DNA from 2 places in the Corynebacterium sp. NPDC060344 genome. Region 1 is predicted to be linked to the other one. Evidence: riboswitches for the same ligand, from Rfam matches in the RefSeq annotation. Region 1 holds a riboswitch; the other holds the start of a gene.

Region 1 (7,926 bases):
AGGGCGCGGACGCGGCCCGGCAGCCGCACCGTCGATTCGTCGATGCGCTCCAGCAGCCCCGCGGCGATGAGGCGCGGCACGGGCAGCGCGGGGTCGGCGCCGGGCGCGGCGTCGCGGGTGGTGCCCAGCCCGCCGGCGTCGGCCAGGGTGCCCAGCAGCTTGCGCTGGCGATCATCGGCGCCGGCCAGCGCCTCCCGCAGCTCGGCGCCGGTCGGCTCGCCGGGGCGCGGGATCAGGCGCCACCCGGCGGGCAGCGCGGCGACGACCTCGTCGGCCACGAGCAGATGGTCGACCCATTCCCCGGGCGTCTTTCCGGGCGTCTTGCGCGCCGAGCGCCCGGAAAACGCCCCCGCGCCGCCGGGCCCGTCGCCGTGGATGAGGGCCGATCGCCGCAGCTCGTCGAGGGCCTCGCGCGCGTGCGCGATCGTCGGCCGGTCCTTCGCGGGCACGCCGGCCGCCGACAGGTCCTCGCGGAGCTTGTCGACGACGCCGGCCGCCGCCACCGGTTCGGCGTCCCCGCCCAGATCGATCGCGGCTTCGAGCAGCGCCAGCCCCAGGGCGTCGACGTCGGACAGTGCCCGCTGCACGGACGATCGCAGCTGCAGTCGACCGGCCAGCGCGTCGGAGGACCGGGGCGGCGGCGACAGCGCATCGGGGCGGCGGCGCAGGACGTCGGCGAGGAAACCGTCGGAACGGGCCGCCAGCCATCGGCGAAACGGGGGGAAGGGGGTGGCGTGGGTCATGTCGGTTCCCACATTAGCCGGGGCGAAAGGTGACTGGCGTCGCCGTTTCTGAGATAATGATGAGCATGGCTAACGTTCAGAAGAAGAACCAGTACGTCGATCCGGGCTGGCCGCAGGACCTCGCCCCGGGCGAGCACCCCGTCACCGAAATCGTCGCCCGCCACGCCGGCGCCGACTCGCCCTACGGCGACACGACGTTCCCGGTTCCGGTGGAGACCCTGCATTACGTCCACCCGACCACGGTCATCAACAAGTAGGCCCGGGGCCCCGAACTTCAGGTCCGAGCCCGATGGTCACCCGGCGTCGACGGGTGCCCATCGGGCATTGGCCATGCCCGGGCATGGGGCTCTTCCAGTTGGCGCCCCACTTCTCCCGAATACGAAAAACCCGCCTCCGGTCACGCCGGAAGGCGGGTTTTTTCGTGGCTCCGTGGTGTCGGAGCCCGGGACTCGAGCCCGGTGGGCCCGGTCGCGGGGAGAGCGTGCTTAGACGAAGGACGGGACGCCCGGGATGGACGGCACGCTGGCCAGCAGCTTCTCCAGGATCTCGTTGTACTGGCCGGTGACCTCGGTCGGCAGGGCGACGCCCTGGGCGGAGGCGATGGCGCGGGCATCGGTGAGAACCTCGTTGAGGTCCGCGATGGTGCGGGCGGCCTGCAGGTCGGCGACGATGCCCTGGATGGTGGCGGCGTCGAGCGACGGGGCGGCGGCCGGGGCCTGGGCCTGCTCGCCCTGCGGGGCGGCGTAGTTCACGCCGGCGCCGGCGGAGCTCGGGTGCGGGCGGTCGGTCGGGCCGGAGCTCAGGCCCAGCTTGGCGGAGCAGGCCGGCCAGGCGCCCCAGCCCTGCTGCGCGAGGACCTTCTCGGCGACGTAGATCTGCTCTTCGCGGGTGGCCTGGTCGGCGGTCGGGGCGAACTCGCCGCCGCCGAAGCCGTTCCAGGTGCCGGCGGCGAACTGCAGGCCGCCGTAGTAGCCGTTGCCGGTGTTGATGGACCAGTTGCCGCCGGACTCGCACTCCGCCAGGCGATCCCAGTCGGAATCCGGGGCGGCGGTGGCGGTCGGGGCGGCCATGGCGGCGCCGGCGCCGAGGATGGCGCCGGTCAGGGCGACCTTGGCGGAGGTGGAGATGAAGCTGCGGTTCTTGGTGGCGTGACGGGCCATGGTGGTGGTTTCCCTCTCGTTGATTTCGGTGATTCGCCGTCGGGGTTAGCTGTCGGGTTCGGGCGGAAGGGATGCCCGGCGGACGTGGTGGTCCGGCTTCACCCCAGGGAGGTGGGCGCCGATGTGGCGCTTTCCCGGCCGGCTTGCGCCGGTGGTTTCCCCGACCCCGTCTCGATCAGGATGTTGTCCATGAAGTTTTCGCTGGCCTCGGGTCTCCGTGGTGCCGTCCCGGACGGGGTTGGGCGAGGGGCGGCGGAGGTGCCGTGGTGCGTCGTTTGCGTACGGTAGCGGTCGGTAACGGAATAGTCACGTTAACCGGACTGGCGGGGTGGCGGCGGTTTTTCGTCGAAAAGCAGGTGCTTTACGACGTTTTGGCTGGTCAACCCATATGATGTGGGGCATGTTGCGGATGGGGAAGAACTGAAATGTGACCAAGGTCACGTTATCATGCCGTGATCTTCGGGGGTTGATCGGCCGTGGGCTATACTTCGTTGTTTCACTTCATGTTCCGTTCCGCCCGCTCAGCCGCCCCGCGGTGACCGCGGGGGGACGGAGAGAACCGAGAGGAAGGTGGCCCCGGTGCCCATCGGCAAGGTCAAGTGGTACGACAAGGATCGCGGCTTCGGATTCGTGTCCAACCCCGGCGGGGACGACGTCTACGTCGGCCATGCCGTGCTGCCGGAGGGCGTCGAGGAACTGGCCAAGGGCCAGCGCATCGAATACGACTACGCCGACGGCCGCCCGGGCCCGCAGGCGCTGCACATCACCGTGCTCGAGGAGGCCCCGCGCTCCGGCCGCGCCGGCGCCGGCCGCCGCCCCGCCAAGCGCCACTCGCCCGAGGACCTCAACGGCATGATCTCCGACATGATCTCCATGCTCGAGTCCACCGTCCAGCGCGACCTGCGCTCCGGCCGGTACCCCGACCGCAAGCACGGCCACCAGATGGCCGAGGTCATGCGCGCCGTGGCCCGCGAACTGGACCACTGAGGCGCTGAGTTACTGAGGCGGAACTGGAGCCGAGTTACTCCCGGCCGGCGTCGTTGACGATGGACCAGGTGACGCCGTAGGCGACCTCTTCGCCGGCGTCATCGGAGCCGACGACCGTGGACGACACCTCGACGACGCCCAGCGGCGTGCGCTCGCCGTTGACCGACGCCGAGCCCGCGATGGTCTCCGTCTTCGATTCGCCCGGCTCCTTGCGGTCGGCGGAGTTGACGGACTCGTCGGCGTAGAAGCGCTGCAGGGCCCACGTCACGGAGGACACCTCGTCGGGGACCTCGATCTCCGCGGTCTCCTCAAGTCCGATGGACACGTGCGCGGTGGCGGCGTCGTCGGTGGTGCACGCGTCCTCGCCGCGGTCGAAGATGTTGCAGACGCGGTAGGGGGAGACCTCGAGCTCCTCGCCGCCCACGCGCACCGTCATGGTCAGCGCGGCGGGGTCGTCGACGGCACCGTCGTTGGCGCGGTCGAGGACCAGGACCAGGCCCGTGATGAACAGCGCGACCGCGACGATCACGCCGATGATCCGCCAGGTCTTCTTATTCGCCTTCGCCGCCACGGGCCCGCTCCTTCGTCGTCGTCCGGCCGGCGCCGCCCGGCGCCCGAACCGCGGGCCAGTCTAACGGCGGCTAACCGGCGGGCGTGAACCGGACCTCGAACAAGGTGGGCCAGTACTTGCCGGTGACCAGGAAGTGGTCGGTGCCCGGGACGTGGGCGATGCCGTTGAACACGTCCGCGCGGGCGCGGGCCGCGGGATCGAGGGAATCGACCAGCGCCGTGGCATCGGCGAAGCCCGTGACCGCGCCGGTGGCGGGGTCGATGCGCACGATGTCGTTGGTCTGCCACCGGTTCGCCCACACTTCGGGGCCGTCCGGGCCGTCGACGCACTCGAGTTCGTTGAGGTTGCCCACCGTCACCTCGCCGGCGGTGACGTCGACCCGGCCGGTTTCGGCGAAGGTCGCGGGATCGCGGAAGGTCAGCGTGTGCGAGCCGTCGGACATGACCAGGCGGTCGCCCTGGGCGCACAGGCCCCAGCCCTCGCCCTCGTATTCGGCGCGGCCGGTCTCCTCCAGCGTCACGGCGTCGCGGGCGAACGCCACGCCCTTCTGCCACGTCAACTGCCACACCACGTCGCCGGCGCGCGTGATGCCCTCGCCGAAGAATTCCTTCGGCAGGTCGTGCCGGTCCTGCGCCGGCGAGCCCGCCCGCCAGTCCGGCACGCGCCAGATCGCCGACTCGCCCCACTGGCCGGTGCCCACGAGCAGCGACCCGTCGTCGTCGATCTCCAGGCCCTGCGTGAAGGCGCGGTCGTCGAACGGGTGCTCCGCGACGACCTCGATGCCCAGCTCGGGGATCCCGGCGGCCTCGGCCACGCTCCCGCCCCGGTCGGCGCCGGCGGTGTTCTCCACGGGCACGGGGGAGGGGGATCCCGCCGGGGCGTCGTCAAGCGACCCACCGGAACAGCCCGCGAGGAGGAACACGGACGACAGGAGGCCGGCGGAGGCGGCCTTCGCGCTGAGCTTCATGCACCCCACTCTAGAATGGCCCGTGTGACAGACAACCGACGCCGCCGTTCCCGCAATCGCCGCCGCTCCCGCGGCCCCCTGTTGGGCGACCGGGCCGTCGGCATCGCCCGCGCCGCCGTCGACGACATGGACGAGGGCCCCGCGGGCGGCCACGTCGGCGTCAACGTCACCCACCCGGGGGTGGCCGTGCACAACTTCGCCGCGGAGCTGCCGGGCTACCGGGGATGGGAATGGCACGTGGTGCTGGCGTGCGCGCCGGGCACCGACCACATCACCGTCAGCGAAGTCGCCCTGGTCCCCGGCGACAGCGCACTGCGCGCGCCCGCCTGGGTGCCGTACGAGGAGCGCCTGCGCCCCGGCGACCTCGGCCCGCGCGACCTGCTGCCGCCCGCGTCCGACGATCCCCGCTTGACGACGGCCGACGCGGAAGACCGTGAGCTCACCCCGGAAGGATTGCGCCTAACGGCGGAGCGCTGGACCGACGGCGACACCGGGCCGCACGGCGAATTCGCCGACGAGGCCCTGCGCCATTGCGGGACGTGCGCCTTCTTCGTGGCGCTGGAGGGGCCGCTGGGCGCCGACTTCGGCGCCTGCGTCAACGAGTGGGCCTTCGACGGCGACGTCGTCCACGTCGACCACGGGTGCGGCGCGCACTCGGCCACCCCGGAAGTCACCGGCGCGGGCGCGCCGGGCGGCGAGGCGTACGACGATCAGGAGATCGTCGAGCGGGCGGATCTGCGGGGGCACTGACCCGGTGGTCGCCCGTGTTGCCCGGCGGGGGCCGCGAGTGCGATTCTGAGAGGCGCATTAACGATCCCCGGCCGCCGCGCCCCATCGCGGCGGCCGCCCGTCAAGACTGGAGCGCACGCGCATGGCCGAATCCACGGTGGAGCCCGCAGACCATAAGGGGGCCGCTCGCGCAGAGCGCCGCGGCCCCGCATCCGCAATCGACCGCTACTTCGGCATCACCGAGCGCGGGTCCAGCATCGTCACGGAGGTCCGCGGCGGCGTCGTCACGTTCTTCGCGATGGCGTACATCATCCTGCTCAACCCCCTGATCCTCGGCGGCATCGAGGACGTCGAGGGCACCGTGCTGTCGGTGCCGCAGGTCGCCGCGATGACCGCGTTCGCCGCCGGCATCATGACCATCCTGTTCGGCGCATGGGCCAAGTACCCGTTCGGCATTGCCGCGGGCCTGGGCATCAACACGCTGGTCGCGGTGACCTTCGTGGCCAACGAGGGCCTGACCTGGGCCGAGGCGATGGGCCTGGTGGTCATCGACGGCCTGATCATCGTCGCGCTGGCCGTGTCGGGCTTCCGCTCGGCGGTGTTCAACGCGATCCCGCCGTCGATGAAGGCGGCGATGGCGGTCGGCATCGGCCTGTTCATCTCCATCATCGGCTTCGTCGACGGCGGCCTGGTCCGCCGCATCCCCGACGCCGCCGGCACCACCGTGCCGGTGCAGCTGGGCATCGGCGGCCACATCACGTCGTGGCCGACGGCGGTCTTCGTGCTGGGCATCATCATCTGCGGCGTGCTGGTCGTGCGGAAGGTGCCGGGCGGGCTGTTCATCGGCATCGTCGTCAACACCATCATCGCGCTGATCGTCGAGGCCGCCACCAAGTCGGGCCCGTCGTTCGTCGACGGCGAGCCGAACCCGGGCGGCTGGAGCCTCGCGGTGCCGGGCGCCCCGGACGGCATCGGCGGCCTGCCGGACATGTCGCTGCTGGGGCAGTTCGACATGTTCGGCGCGTTCGTACGCCTGGGCGTCATCGGCGCGACGATGCTGGTGTTCACCCTGGTCCTGGCGAACTTCTTCGACGCCATGGGCACCATGACGGGCCTGGGCAAGCAGGCCGGGCTGGCGGGCAAGGATGGCGTGCTGCCGGGCATGAAGCGCGCGCTGGTCGTCGAGGGCCTCGGCGCCGTGGTCGGCGGCGCGTCGTCCTCTTCGTCGAACACGGTGTACGTGGATTCCGCCGCCGGCATCGGCGACGGTGCCCGCACGGGCCTGGCCAACGTGGTCACGGGCCTTCTGTTCCTGCTGGCGATGTTCTTCACGCCGCTCTACGAGATCGTGCCGGTCGAGGCCGCGGCCCCGGTCCTGGTCATCGTCGGCGCGATGATGATGTCGCAGATCACGGAGATCGACTTCTCCCGTTTCGACATCGCGCTGCCGGCCTTCATGACCATCGTGATCATGCCGTTCACGTACTCCATCGCCAACGGCATCGGCGTCGGCTTCGTCACCTACGCCCTGCTGGCGCTGTTCTCGGGCCGGGCCCGCGAGGTCCATCCGCTGCTCTACGTCGTCGCCGCGCTGTTCCTGGTGTACTTCGGCATCGAGCCCGTCTCGGCGATCCTGGGCGCGTAGCCGGTGCCGGATTCACGCCCGAACCGCGTGCGGGTCGCCGATGCGGCCGATCCGCGCCTCGACGACATCCGCGACCTCAACCGCTCGGATTCCCGCCCGGATCTGCCGGGCGGCAAGGGCCTGGTCATCGCGGAGGGCGCGTTGATCGTCCCCCGCCTGGCCGGGTCGAGGTTTCCGTTGCGCTGCATCGCGGGCACTCCTCGGCGCCTGGATTCGCTTGACGACGACCTGGCGTCCGGCGATCCCGCCGTCCGCGCCCGGGCGCTGTCGGTGCCGTGGCTCGAAGTCGAGCGGCCGGTGCTGGCCGGCGCCGTGGGATTCGATTTGCACCGGGGCCTGCTCGGCGTCGCCGACCGTGCGCCGGAGCCGGCCGTGGACGAGGTGGTGGCGGGGGCGCGTACCCTGCTCATCCTCGAGGGCGTCGGCGACCACGAGAACATCGGCGCCATGTTCCGAAATGCCGCGGGCATGGGAGTCGACGGGGTGCTCTTCGGCGCCGCGTGCGCGGACCCGCTGTACCGGCGCGCGGTGCGGGTGTCCATGGGCCACGTGCTGCGCACGCCGTTCGCGCACCTGCCGGGGACCACGACGACGTGGCAGCGCTCGCTCGACGGGCTGCGCGACGCCGGTTTCCGCATCGTGGCCATGACGCCGGGGGAGGGGTCGGTGCCGCTGTGGGAGGCGATGGCACACGAGAAGGTGGCCATCCTCGTCGGAGCCGAGGGCCCGGGGCTCACCGAGCACGCGATGCGCGCCGCCGACGTCCGCGCCCGCGTCCCCATGGCGGAGGGCACGGACAGCCTCAACGTGGCCACGGCCGCGGCCATCGCGTTCTACGAGCGGTTGCGCTTCTGAACCTTCGCCCAGGCCCGGCTGCCCCACCCGCGCACGCCGCGGCCGAGTGAGCGGGCGCCGTCGGCGGCGGCGCGGCCGACGCGGCGGATGCCTTCGGCGGAGTCGTCGGGGGCGCGCTGCGAGTGGTCCTCGTAATCGTCGTAGTCGGCGTTGCCCGCGGCCGAGCCGGGGGCTCCCAGCGATGCTGCGCTGCGCCGCGTCGCCTCCGGCGGACGTGCCGAGGCCCTGCGCCCGTCGATGGCGAATGCGCTGACGGGGATGTCCGGGCC
Region 2 (7,926 bases), on a different contig from region 1:
ACGGCCACGTGTCCTCGCCGGAGCACCCCGACTTCAGCCTCCGCTTCCTGTTCGCCGCGACGTACCACCCGGCCATGCGGTACGCAGGCCCGGTCCGCTCGCAGCTGGGCGTGCCGACCCTGTTCAACCTCCTTGGCCCGCTGACCAACCCGGCCCAGCCGGCGAGCAGCCTGATCGGCTGCGCCTTCGAGGACCAGATGGAGACGATGGCCGGCGCGTTCGCCCGCCGCGGGCAGCGCGTCCTCGTCGTCCGGGGATCCGATGGCCTCGACGAGATCACGGTCACCGGCACGTCGCGCGTTTTCGTCGTCGACGGTGGCGCGGTCACCGAGGACGTCATCGACCCGCGCGACTACGGCATGGAGTTCGCCCCGGCCGATTCGCTGCGCGGCGGCGAGCCGAGCTACAACGCCGACGTCGCCCTCAAGGTGTGGAACGGCGAGCTGCGCGGCCCGATCCGGGATGCGGTGCTGCTCAACTCCGCGGCGGCCCTCGTCGCGGCGCGCGGCCTGGAGGGCGGCGATTTGAAGTCCGCGATGACCCGGGCCCTCGCCGACGTCCGCGAAACCCTCGACTCCGGCCGCTGCGCCGAGATCGTCGCCGCCGCCACGGCGCGCTGAGCCCTTCCGGGCACCGACTTCCCGGTGCCAGTCGCGGCCGCGCGCTGAGTCACCAATTCGCGCCGAGTCTTTATATAAGGGCGCGGCTGCGCGGGGTCAGGTCTTGCGCGGGTCAGGTCTAGTGCGGGGTCAGCTCTTCCGCGCCGCCACCGCTGCGGTGGCCCACTCGCGCCACCGGCCGGCGCCCTCGGCGGGGGAGATCCAGGGTGCGTCGGTGGGGCCGATGCGGACGTCGTCGCGAAGCAACCAGTTGAGCACCACCCGCAACTCGTGGGGATTGGCCCCGCGGTAGGGGCCATCGCCGGGGATGACCGTCTCGGCCGACTGCGACAACAGCCCCGCGATGTGCGCCGCGTCGGCCCCGCGCGGCGACCGGCCCGCCGCGGCGAGCCGGCCGTGGCGGACGACGGCCAGGTTCCAGCCGCCGCGGCCATCGGGAAACGCCGCCTGCAACTGCGGGACGGCGGCGAGGGCGCCGAGGCGCTGCCGCGAATCGAGCGCGAGGATCAGATCCGCCGTGATGTCGCGCAAGAACGCCGCCCGGCGATACCGGCCTTCCTCGGACGCCGCCGTCACGTCGGCGATGAGCCGCTCGATGAGCGAGGCGCCGCCCGCACGGAGTTCTTCGGCGATGGTCGGGAACGAGTCGGCGTCGAGGTCCAGCGTCTCCTTCGTCGACTGGGCGGCGTTGCGCGTGCGGAATGGCCCGATCGCGTCGTCGCCGTCCGCGACCCGGGAGACCTTCGGCCCGCCCTTTTTCGCCGGAGGGTTGAGGTACCATCCGCGGCCCGGTTCCTTGCGCTGCCGGTTGTACGGGGGACGCGCCGCGGCGAGCAGGCGGGCCTCGCGGACCTCGGCCTCCATCCCGTGGGCGCATTCGGCCATGTCGACGGACTCGGCGAGCATGACCATTTCCTTCATGCGCCGCCGCGGATCGGCCCCGGTGAAGTACTGCAGCAGCCTGCGGCGCAAGTCCACCGCGGTTCCTATATATAAGGGCTCGCCCGCGGCGCCCCGGAACACGTAGACGCCGGGGGCGTGGGGCGCGTCGGCGATGAGGGTCTTCTTCTCGCGCAGCGCCGGGTCGACGTCGGGGGAGAAGTGCTCGAGTTCGCCGACGGTGCCCACGGAATGGCCGGCGAGCCGCTCGATGAGGAAGTGGAGGACGTCGACCGTCGCCGCCGCATCGTCGAGCGCGCGGTGGTTCGGGGTCACCTCCGCCCCGACGTAGCGGGCCAGGTCTCCGAGCCGGAAACTGCCCGTGCGCTTGCGGTCCAGCAGGCGCCGGGCGAGCTGCAGCGTGTCGACGACCGTCGGCGCCGGCCACCGCAGCCCCAGCTGCTCGCACGACGCCCGGAGGAAACCGATGTCGAACGACGCGTTGTGGGCCACCCACACCGCACCGCGGGCGAATTCGAGGAACCGGGGCAGCACCGTGCCCAGCTGCGGCGCGCCGTCGAGGTCGGCGTCCTTGATGCCGGTCAACTCCGTGATGAAGGAGGGCAGCGGCATCCCGGGGTCGATGAGCTCGCTGAACCGGCCCTCCTCGACCCCGCCGCGCACGCGCACGGCGCCGATCTCGATGATGTGGTCGTCCCCGGCGCGCATGCCGGTGGTCTCCAGGTCGACGACCACGAACGTCGTCTCGCCGAGCCCCAGCTCCTCGGGCACCCGGCCCGCGCCATCGCCGGGGGAGGCGTCGGCGAAGGAGAGCTGGAGGGGGTCGGCGTCGGTCACCCGCCCGATTCTAGGCTTTGCGACGGATCGACCGTGAACACTGTGGCCGGTGTGAAAGTTGAGCCGTCAACGGTAGTGGAATCACAAAATGTGACGCGTTTCACATAACTGTGGATTCAGTACCTTCGCCCCTCGAAGGGGCCGTCGTAACGCGTGACGGCGAAGTGTCGCAAACCTGCAGGTCTCGGTTGGGTCTCGGCGCGTGACACTGAAAACGTTCACATCGGCGCCGCTTCATAACGGACCGGTAACAGATTGGGGTGCATGCCGATAACGGAGCGATTTCGAAACGGTCTTGGCGCGTCGGCTGGACAAGATCCGTGCCCATTTCGTAATCTTGCCGAGACATTGAAGCGGGGTCCTCCAAGAGGTGCCGCTCATGGCAGGAAACCAAGCCTAATCGGCGCCCGCGAGGACGCCGAACCGGGGACCCACTCCTTTCACTGGGGTGAATCCCACCGGCGAGAGCCGGAGGGTAGGGAGAACTTCCATTGCTCCCGAACCCGTCAGCTAACCCGGTCGGCACGAAACTGGAAGAGAACACGGAGTTTTTCATCATGGGTAAGCACCAGCGCCGTTCCAACATCGCCCGCAACGCCGCCGCCTTCGGCGCCACCGTCGCCGGCATCACCGCCCTGACCGCGCCGACCGCCTCGGCCGCGCCGGTCGCCATCCCGGGCGTCGGTTCCATCGACGTCCCGGGCGTCGAGAACATCCAGGGCATCGCCGACGCCATCCCGGGTGCCGCGCAGGGCATCGAGTCGATCACCGATCGCTCCACCGCCTTCGCCCCGGCCGCCGCGCCGGTCGTCTCCACCGGCCAGAAGATCGTCGACGCCGCGCGCTCGCAGATCGGCACCCCGTACGTGTGGGGCGGCACCCAGCCCGGCGGCTTCGACTGCTCCGGCCTGACCTCCTGGTCCTACGCGCAGGTCGGCAAGTCCATCCCGCGCACCTCGCAGGCCCAGGCCAACGGCGGCCAGTCGGTCGGCATGGCCGGCAAGCAGCTCGGCGACATCGTCGTGTTCTACCCGGGCGCCACCCACGTGGGCATCTTCTCGGGCGGCAACAACGTCATCCACGCGCCGCAGGCCGGCCAGAACGTTCACGAGGCCAGCATCGACTACATGCCGGTCCACTCCGTCGTCCGCTTCTAACCAGCGCTCGACACTCCTGCCATGACGGGCGGGGCCACGGGAATTCTCCCGGGCCCCGCCTCATGGCTTTTGCGGGGCGCGGCTTCTGGGCGCCGGGTTCCCGCGGGGCGTGGCTTTCGCGGACCGTGACGATTGCGGAACCCGTGTCACCCGGGGGTACCTGTCGGTCACTTCCGTCACAGCTGACCTCACGTTTCACGTCCCGTGCAGAATGTTCGCGGAATCACTCCCAAGTGATTCGCCCGGCGCCCGGGCGGTTGTTAAAGTTCATCGCGACAATGCCCATCCGACCAGGGCATGCAGCAGATTCCCCGGCCCGCGCCACCGCGCGAGGAACCGGATCCGGAATCCCGGTTTCGAAAGGCCATCCCGCACCGTGCAGCACCGCAGGACCCATCTCCGTCGTTTGATCGCCTCCACGACCGTGGCGGCGACCCTCTCCGCTTCGGCGGCCATCGTCCCGTCCGCCGTGGCGCAGGAGCTCACGGCCGACGCCATCATCGCGGACCTGGAGAAGCTCTCCCGGGAGACCGAGGAGAATTCGCAGGAGGTCCTGCGGCTGGACGGCGACGTCGTCAAGCAAGAGGAACTCGTGCTCAAGCTGCAGGGCGAGGTCGAGCAGGCGACCCGCCTGGCGGAGGAGTCCCGCGGCGAGCTGGACCGCCACCGCGACGACATTTCGCGGTTCGCCCGCCAGCGCATGCGCGGCGACGTCGTCGACCCGATCACCGCCGTCATCGGTTCGAGCGACGCCCAGGATGCGCTGGACCGGTCCTCCTACGTCAACCGCCTGTCGCGCGACAAGGAGGGCACGCTGTCGGAGGTGGCCAAGCGCCAGCGCGAGGCGGCCGACGGTTTCGCCCGCGCGGCGTCGGCCCGTGCGGTCGCCGGCGTGCAGCTGGGCGCCCTGGAGCGCCAGCGCGGTGAGCTGGAGAAGAAGTCCGGCGAGCTGGAGCGCCGCACGCAGGAGGTCCGCGACCGCGTCGATTCGCTGTCGCCGGACGAGCTGGCCGCCTGGCGCGCTAAGGACAACCCGATCACCGATGGCCTGGGCATGCTGCTCGGCTCCTCGGGCGCGGTCGACGCCGCGATGACCAAGGTCGGCTCCCCGTACTCGTGGGGCGCCGCCGGCCCCGACGCGTTCGACTGCTCGGGCCTGATGTACTGGGCGTACCAGCAGCTGGGCAAGTCCATCCCGCGCACGTCGCAGGCGCAGCTCGCGGGCGGCACGCCGGTGAGCCGCGATCAGCTGCAGCCGGGTGACCTCATCGGCTTCTACGAGGGCATCACGCACGTGGGCATGTACGTGGGCAACGGCATGATCATCCACGCCTCGACGTACGGCGTGCCGGTGCAGGTCGTCCCGATCGAGCAGGGCGGCCCCTACCAGGGCGCCGTCCGTTACTGACCGGCTGCGGCGGGGATGGCTGTAGTTGGGGCGGACGCCCGTGCTTGACGACGCCCACCGCGGCACCCACGGCCGCGTCCTCCTGATCACCAACGACTTCCCGCCCCGCCAGGGCGGCATCGAGTCGTACCTGAGGGACTTCTGCGGCACGCTCGATCCGTCGTCGCTGACGGTGCTGGCGTCGACGCGGATTCCCGGCGAGGCCACCCGCGACCACGATGCGGCGCTGCCGTACCGGGTCCACCGCCTGCGCGATCGGGTCCTGCTGCCGTTGCCGCACGTGGCGCGGGCGGCGGCGAAGATCATCGCCGACGAGGACATCGACGTCGTGTGGTTCGGCGCGGCGGCCCCGATGGGGCTGTTGGCGCGCGCGTGCCGAAGGGCGGGGGCACGGCGGATCATCTCCACCACGCACGGCCACGAGGTCGGCTGGTCCATGCTGCCCGTGTCGCGGCGCGCCCTGCGGATCATCGGCGACGGTTCCGACGTGGTCACCTACATTTCCTCGTACACCCGCAACCGGTTCGCCGCCGCCTTCGGCCCCCGCACGGCCTTCGAGCGCCTGCCGTCGGGCGTCGACGTCGAACGCTTCCGGCCTGACGCGGAAGCGGGCGCCCGGATCCGCGCGCGCCACGGCATCGCCGCCGATCAGCCGCTGATCGTGTGCATTTCCCGCCTGGTGGCGCGCAAGGGGCAGGACTCGCTCATCGCGGCCATGCCGGCGGTCGCCGAAGCACTGCCGGAGGCCCGCCTCATGATCGTCGGCGCCGGCCCGTACCGGGAGAAGCTCGACGCGATGGCCGAGGCTTCCGGCGTGGACGACCGCATCATCTTCACCGGCCCGGTGCCCTTCGGCGAGCTGCCGGACCACTACAATGCCGCCACCGTCTTCGCCATGCCCGCCCGCACCCGCGGCCGCGGCCTCGACGTCGAGGGGCTGGGCATCGTGTACCTGGAGGCCCAGGCCTGCGGCGTGCCCGTCATCGCCGGCGACTCCGGCGGCGCGCCGGAAACCGTCGTCGACGGCGTCACCGGCCTGGTGGTCTCCGGCCGCGACACCCGCGCCCTGGCCGGGGCGATCACGTCGATCTGCTCCGACGGCGAACGCGCGCGGGAGATGGGGGAGCGTGGGCGGCGGCACGTCGTCAAGCATTGGACCTGGGAGGTCATGGGCGCCCGCCTGCGCAAGATCCTCGCAGGCGCCGCGCCCCGCGGGTAATCTCGGAGGGCATGAGCGACCGAACGCAGGGACAGATCCTGATCAACGCCCCTCGGGAGCGGATCCTCGACGTCGTCGGCGACGTTCCCGCCTACCCGGAATGGGCGACGGGCACCACCGCCGCGGAAGTCACCGAGGAAGGCGACCGCCCGCTGCGGCCGGCGCGCGCGAAGTTCACCCTGGAAACCGTGCTCAAGGACGTCTACGAGCTGGCCTACGACTGGACCGCCGACGGCGTGAGCTGGTCGCTGCTGTCGTCGCAGCTGCAGAAGTCGCAGTCGGGCCGCTACGTCCTGTCCGACGCCGACGACGGTGCGACGAAGGTGCTCTACGAGCTGGAGATCGTCACCGCCGTGCCCATGCTGGGGATGCTGCGGCGCAAGGCGGAGCACCGCATCGTGGACACGGCGCTGAAGTCGCTGAAGCGCCGCGTCGAGGGCCTGCCTGAGTGACCCCCGACGCCGCGCCGCCGACCCCGCGCCACCCCGTGTACCTGGTGCCGGGGCATCCGGGCGACCGCGCGGCCGAGGCTTTCCTGCCCGCTGGCCTGCAGTGGGCCGAAGCCGGGCCCGATCCCGTCGCCGACGCCGTCGGCCTGTTGCGCGGCATGGACGCCGATGCGTCGGCGCTGGATGCGCTGACCGGTTTCGCCGGCCTGGAGCGCCTGCTGGTGTGGGCGAAGGCGCAGACGATGGCGGGCGTCGGCCCGGTGGGCGTGCGCTTCGGCCCGACGCCGGACCGCCAGCTGTCGTGGCTGCGCAGGGTGCAGGGCCCGGCGGAGCTATCGGACATGCTCGACCTGATCAATCCCCGCGTCGACCGCCACCGGTCCATGCCCGACGTCTTCGGCGACCGCGCCCGGCGGGCCCGGCTGCTGGAGTCCCTGTGGTCATGGGGGCATTCGTGGCAGCGGTTCGTCGACTCCGGCGGCGTGCACCTGCGCGCCGACGGGCCGGTGGATCCGCGCGTGTCCAGCGTCGCCCGGTGGATCGGGGTGGGCATTGAGGAAGGTGCGGAGGGGGGCGTGGAGGTGGCCGCCGGCGAGCCCACCGACGTGGCTACGCCTGCGCCGCTCCCGCGCCTGACTCTCGCGGACCTCGGCGCCGGCGGCGATGGCGCGCCCCGCTACCGCATGCGCGTCCACGCGCCCCTGCACCTGGCGTTCCCGGACTTCGGCGATTCGGGGGAGGTCGCCGAAACCGACGTGGGGGCGGCGGCGGGTGCTACGGGGGTCCGTCGTCAAGCTTTTGTGCTTGACGACGGCGCCGACCCCGGCGACTTCCCCGAATCCACCGTCCGCGTCGACGCATCGCCGAGGGGAGTGGTGGTGCAGGTCGCGGGGTTCGCGAAGCGGTTCGGCGCGCCCTCGATCTTCGGGGTGTGCGCGATGGAAAAGGTGCGCGTGGCGGCTCCGGATACGTGGGCCGGCGGCTGGGGGGATATTCTTGTTTGGTTCCGCGCCGACCCGGCGCGACTGCCCTGAGGGGACGAACCCACCGGTTCGCCCCGCTGACCCACCCGACCAGGAGCCCCCACGTGACGACGCCGCCCGACACCGCGCCCGCGGGGCCGACCATCAGCTTCGACATCGGCGGCACGAATCTGCGCGCGGCCGTGGTGACGGCGCAGGGGCGGGTGATCGACCGGATGCAGCGGTCGTCGAACGGGACGGCCGAGGCGCTCGAGGACGGCATCGCGGAGATGACCGGCGAGCTGCTGCGCGACCATCCCGATGCCGTGGGCGTGGGGCTGGCCGTGGCCGGGTTCCTCGATTCCGAGCGGCGC

The links. Region 1 has a riboswitch for cyclic di-AMP ahead of ACFWGD_RS12035 (transglycosylase family protein). Riboswitches for the same ligand answer to the same signal wherever they lie in the genome.
Region 2: linked by a shared signal. The riboswitch ahead of ACFWGD_RS03675 (C40 family peptidase) and the one ahead of ACFWGD_RS12035 (transglycosylase family protein) in region 1 are both predicted to bind cyclic di-AMP.

What each region holds. Positions count from the first base shown of each region.
Region 1 is NZ_JBHXCS010000013.1:6,733-14,658, forward strand. It holds gene ACFWGD_RS12025 (helicase-associated domain-containing protein) at 1-743, opposite strand, end outside; gene ACFWGD_RS12030 (hypothetical protein) at 809-1,000, shown strand; gene ACFWGD_RS12035 (transglycosylase family protein) at 1,229-1,903, opposite strand; cyclic di-AMP (ydaO/yuaA leader) riboswitch at 1,923-2,102, opposite strand; gene ACFWGD_RS12040 (cold-shock protein) at 2,483-2,890, shown strand; gene ACFWGD_RS12045 (DUF2771 family protein) at 2,925-3,461, opposite strand; gene ACFWGD_RS12050 (glutaminyl-peptide cyclotransferase) at 3,532-4,428, opposite strand; gene ACFWGD_RS12055 (DUF3027 domain-containing protein) at 4,444-5,178, shown strand; gene ACFWGD_RS12060 (NCS2 family permease) at 5,300-6,802, shown strand; gene ACFWGD_RS12065 (TrmH family RNA methyltransferase) at 6,806-7,657, shown strand; gene ACFWGD_RS12070 (DUF6928 family protein) at 7,636-7,926, opposite strand, start outside.
Region 2 is NZ_JBHXCS010000002.1:194,828-202,753, reverse strand. It holds gene trpD (anthranilate phosphoribosyltransferase) at 1-620, shown strand, start outside; gene ACFWGD_RS03680 (DEDD exonuclease domain-containing protein) at 750-2,357, opposite strand; cyclic di-AMP (ydaO/yuaA leader) riboswitch at 2,741-2,898, shown strand; gene ACFWGD_RS03675 (C40 family peptidase) at 2,915-3,514, shown strand; gene ACFWGD_RS03670 (NlpC/P60 family protein) at 3,891-4,922, shown strand; gene ACFWGD_RS03665 (glycosyltransferase family 4 protein) at 4,963-6,141, shown strand; gene ACFWGD_RS03660 (SRPBCC family protein) at 6,153-6,593, shown strand; gene ACFWGD_RS03655 (hypothetical protein) at 6,590-7,624, shown strand; gene ACFWGD_RS03650 (ROK family protein) at 7,678-7,926, shown strand, end outside.